Regions from separate parts of the Pseudoalteromonas sp. MT33b genome, predicted to be linked through region 2. Evidence: riboswitches for the same ligand, from Rfam matches in the RefSeq annotation. Region 2 holds a riboswitch; the other holds the start of a gene.

Region 1 (2,403 bases), 1.8 Mb from region 2:
GCGCAACGCATAAGGGCCGGTGTTCCCGCCTAAGCGTGCGCCATGCTTCTTCAAGTAAGCCCATAAACCAATAATGTTGTCGCTGGGCCACTGTGCAATAAATTGGCTAAAGCTTGCATTTTTTTCAGCGACTTCATGGATCATGTAAGCATTTTCAGGAATTGTTTGCACTTTTTTGAAATTGCGAATAATTCGCTCATCCATCGCTTTTTGTTCGAGCATATCAGGTGGCATCATCAATAGTTTTTCGACGCTAAAGTCCCAAAATACTTCACGAAACCCCGCCCATTTATTATTGATTACAGACCAATAGAATCCACTTTGAAATACCTTACGAGTGAACTCCTCCAACCATAAATCATCCGCTATGTTAGCAATATCAGCATCATCGAGCGGGTTTGATAACAGTGCATGCAGCATTTCTTCACTGCCTTTTCTTTTAACGGCTCGTTGATAAATGTCGGTAAACTTTTCCATCATTCTTCCAATTCGTCTGCTTCGTTCTAAGTGTACGTAAAAACGAAGTTATACGTAACCCGATTGCTTAATTGGTCAATAAAAAACAAATCCACCGCCTTGACACCTAGAAGGCTAAAATGCTTTAATCAGCGCCAATACCCTATTTCATTATGTTGGCTTTAACGTTAAAGCGAGCATAAAGGGCTGGAAGAGGTGCGTTATTCAGGTAGCGTATGGGAAGAGCACAGACTCTGTTGATCATACGTGAGGGGAAATTAACGCCGAGAAGTAACACCGTTTGTGAGGTGCTTATTTCGGGCGACTGGGCTGAATCCCAGCGACTGTCACCAACAATAGCAATGCTATTGATAAGTTTGGTGGAGAGCTTCTGGTCTTAGTATAATAAGGCCGTCGCGTCTTTATTATTTTAAGCCCATTCGCTCTTCGAATTATACCTTGTTCGAATGACGACATGCGGCTCCATTCAATTGTTTCCGCACTGACTCTTCGAATACCTTATAAGTTCGTGAGAGATGATCAACAATTTTGATTTAAACGACTATCCATTATGGACAGCGCTAATCACGCCATTTTCTGAATCTGGCGAGGTAGACTACATCGCCCTTGAACAGCTTGTGGCTGAACAACAAGCTGCCAACAATGGTATTTTATTGCTGGGCAGTACCGGTGAAGGGCTTGCTCTTTCACTCAAAGAACAACAAGCCATTGTTGAACACGTATGCCAGCTAACCCCTAGCGTACCGCTTATGGTTGCCGTTGGTGGTATGAACCTTAAGCAGCAAGTTGCGTGGGTCGAGTACTGTAATCAACTGCCTATTCATGGCTACTTGTTAGGTTCGCCACTGTATGCAAAGCCTGGCGTTATTGGCCAAACTCATTGGTTTGAAAGCTTACTAAATGCGAGTAAACACCCATGTATGCTATACAACGTACCTGGACGCAGTGCTGTTGAGATTTCACCTACCGCCATTAAAAACCTCGCCGATCATAAAAACCTGTGGGCACTTAAAGAAGCCAGTGGTGACATCGGCAAGTTTGAAGGCTTTAGAACGGCCTCACCTAAGCTCGCCATTTTTAGTGGTGACGATGCACTGATGCCATATTTTGCGCAAGCGGGTGCTAAAGGCTTAGTGTCAGTGGCGGCGAATGCATGGCCAAGTCAAACTCATGAGTTTGTTAAACGAAGTTTAAGCGGTCAACATCCCAATTTATTCACCGATTGGTCTAGCGCAATTCAAAGCTTATTTGCTGTCGCAAACCCAATTCCCGTAAAAGTACTGATGCACCTGCAAGGTAGAATAAACACCCCGCAATTACGTCCACCGCTGACTCATTTAGAGCTTGAGCATACAGACAGCATCACCCACGCAAACAATACAATTTTATCTTGGAACTAAAAACAGGTTTTATCATGAGCTGGTTAGCATTATTAAATAACTTAGAATCGGGCACAGTACGTGCCGCAACACAAGACGAGAATGGCAACTGGCATGCCAATATTGAAGTAAAACAAGGCATTTTAGAGGCCTTTAAAAATGGCACAAACACGGAGTTTCCTGGTGGATTTGTTGATAAACACAATTTAGCCCCTCAAGGCTTTGCCGCAGATGCAGGTGTGCGTATGGTCCCTGGCGGTAGCAGTGTTCGCCGAGGTGCGCACGTTGCTAAAGGCACGATCATTATGCCACCCGCGTATGTAAACATCGGAGCATTTATTGATGAAGGGACTATGGTCGATAGCCACGCTTTAGTAGGGTCATGTGCACAAGTGGGTAAAAATGTTCACCTGAGCGCAGCGGTTCAGTTAGGTGGCGTACTTGAACCAATTGGTGCCAGTCCTGTGGTTATTGAAGATGATGCATTTATCGGCGCAGGTTGTGTGATTGTAGAGGGCGTTGTCGTTAAAAAAGGCGCAGTGCTTGC
Region 2 (2,403 bases):
GTTAGGTGCGTTATCTAAGGTAATTGCCACACTGATTTCAGAGGTTGTTACTAAATCAACCGAGATATTAAACTCACTTAAAATAGTGAAAACACGCGCTAAGAAACCACTGGCTAAAAGCATTTCTGGGCTTTTAACCGTTAAAAGAATTTGGTTTTTACGCTGTGTGACTGCTCGAATACCAGGCTGCTCTGACTTTTCTTTTTCAATCCATGTGCCCCCTAATTGCGGTTCACGGCTTGAGCCAACAAACACGCTAATATGGCTGCGACTTGCCGGTAAAATAGTCGCGGGGTGCAATACTTTTGCCCCAAAGGTTGCCATTTCAGCGGCTTCGTCAAAGCTTAGTCGAGCAATAGGCGTGGCTTTTACACATAAACGCGGATCTGTACTGAAAATACCCACTACATCAGTCCAAATATGCACACTTTTAGCGTTAATTGCTTCTGCAAGCAATGCCGCGCTGTAGTCAGAACCACCACGGCCTAACGTGGTTGTTTGGTTATGCTCATCACTGCCAATAAAGCCTTGGGTTACCACAACTTGTTCTGCTAATAAGGGCACTAAATGTTTTTGCGCTGCCGCGGCTGTTGCAGCAATGTTTGGGGTAGCTTTTGCAAATTGACTATCTGTTTTTAAGACTTTACGCACATCAAATCGCACAGCATCTAAGCCCTGACCACGCAGTACTTGAGTAAATAAATAAGATGACAGGCGCTCACCAAAGCTCAGCAGTTCATCTTGCTCAGCGGCCGATTTAGCCCCTGCTGCTGCAAGCGTTTGAAATGCTTTTAAGGTTTCATCAAAGCCATGAGCTAAATCAGCATCCAGCGACAGCTCGGCTAAAATATTTTCTTGAATAGCAATAACACCTGTGATGTGTTCATCGCGCTGTGCTGCGCTTAAATCACCTTTACACAGTGCAACTAAATGATTGGTTACGCCCGCACTTGCACTCACTGCAACAACGCGTACTTGATTATCTGCACAGACAATTTCTGCACAACGACTCATGGCGTCAAAGTTAGCTACACTGGTGCCACCAAATTTTGCAACTACATAATCTGATTTCGAGTTGGCGGCTAATTGGGTATTCATGTCGTCTCCTTTTGTGGGTAACAATCCACATTAATTCAAGAAGAACTCGGCAAGGGGTGCTTTGATAAAAAAGAGTAGTCCACTGCCAGAAGCTCTCCACCTAGTTTGGTGACAGTTTTGAGGATTCAGCCCCATAAACCGAAAAATAACCGCGACGACCGATTACTTTCCTCGGCGAGTACTTCCCTCTTTAATGGTCATTGGCAATCGTCACCTCACATTAAATACCTAAGTATCGCACCTCTTCTGAATGTTAAGTTAACACCTGGTTAAAATAACAAAGCCTGCTATAAAAAGCAGGCTTTGAAACTTATCGTTTAGACGTCTAGCTGTCAAGTATTAAATAAAACTTCCCGCTAGGTATGAGCCATAATAACCCGTTGTATAAGCTATTAATAAATACAGCGACATTTTTAAATAACTCATAAACGTTAATGCTTTTACTTTACTCATTGCGATAATACCCGCTGCAGAGCCGATAATAAGCATTGAGCCTCCGACACCTGTCGCATAGGTAAACGATAACCATTGCTGAGGGCTCATGACAATATCGGCTTTCAGTAATGCAGCCGTTAGCGGCACGTTATCAACCGCAGCCGACAACAAGCCCATTAAGTAGTTTGCATACTCAGGCGCCATAAGCTCATATAAGTGCGTAAATTTAGACAGCATACCCACTTCTTTAAGCGCACCTACGAGTAGCAATACCCCCACGAAGAATAAGAGCGTGTCGTATTCAATTTCACGAATATAATCAATAATTTTTTTGTTAACGTCTTTCTTGCGCATTAAAAATTGCGCCACTAAAAACATTAACGACAAACCAAATAAAAAGGTTAATAGTGGTGGCACACTATAAAGCACACTGAGTGTTAGGGTTGCGATAATCGTCGAGAAAAAGATCACCGCAATGGTGATGTCGGTCTTTTCTATGCGGCGGGCAGCTTGTTTTTCGAATACGACATTCCCTGACATCCCCGTAGATAGCATAACAGCCAATAGCGCCACACTTGCAAGTGAAGGCACAATAAGCAATAACAAGTTACCGATGGTGACTTTCTCATCAAGGAAAATCATTAAGGTCGTTACATCACCCGTAATAAGTGATACCCCACCAGAGTTCACACTGAATACAATGAGGGTCGCGTATTTTATTAATTTTTTAGGATCAAGCTTTAGCGACATCACTACTGCAAGCGAAATTAATGTTGCTGTGATATTGTCGGAAATAGAAGAAAACAAAAACGCAAAACCACCAATCAAAAACATCAGCTTTCGTTCGCTGATTTGATTTGGCATAATTTT

What was found. A riboswitch is a leader RNA that binds a small molecule or an ion and turns the genes downstream of it on or off. The one in region 2 is predicted to bind lysine.
Region 1: it holds a riboswitch for lysine, as region 2 does, so the genes downstream of both, dapA (4-hydroxy-tetrahydrodipicolinate synthase) here and lysC (lysine-sensitive aspartokinase 3) in region 2, are expected to answer to the same signal.

Annotation. Positions count from the first base shown of each region.
Region 1 covers NZ_CP059831.1:223,257-225,659, reverse strand. Annotated here, with positions in the region: gene H3302_RS01110 (DNA-3-methyladenine glycosylase I) at 1-477, opposite strand, end outside; lysine riboswitch at 660-855, shown strand; gene dapA (4-hydroxy-tetrahydrodipicolinate synthase) at 993-1,877, shown strand; gene H3302_RS01100 (2,3,4,5-tetrahydropyridine-2,6-dicarboxylate N-succinyltransferase) at 1,892-2,403, shown strand, end outside.
Region 2 covers NZ_CP059831.1:2,054,594-2,056,996, forward strand. Annotated here, with positions in the region: gene lysC (lysine-sensitive aspartokinase 3) at 1-1,098, opposite strand, end outside; lysine riboswitch at 1,180-1,352, opposite strand; gene nhaD (sodium:proton antiporter NhaD) at 1,438-2,403, opposite strand, start outside.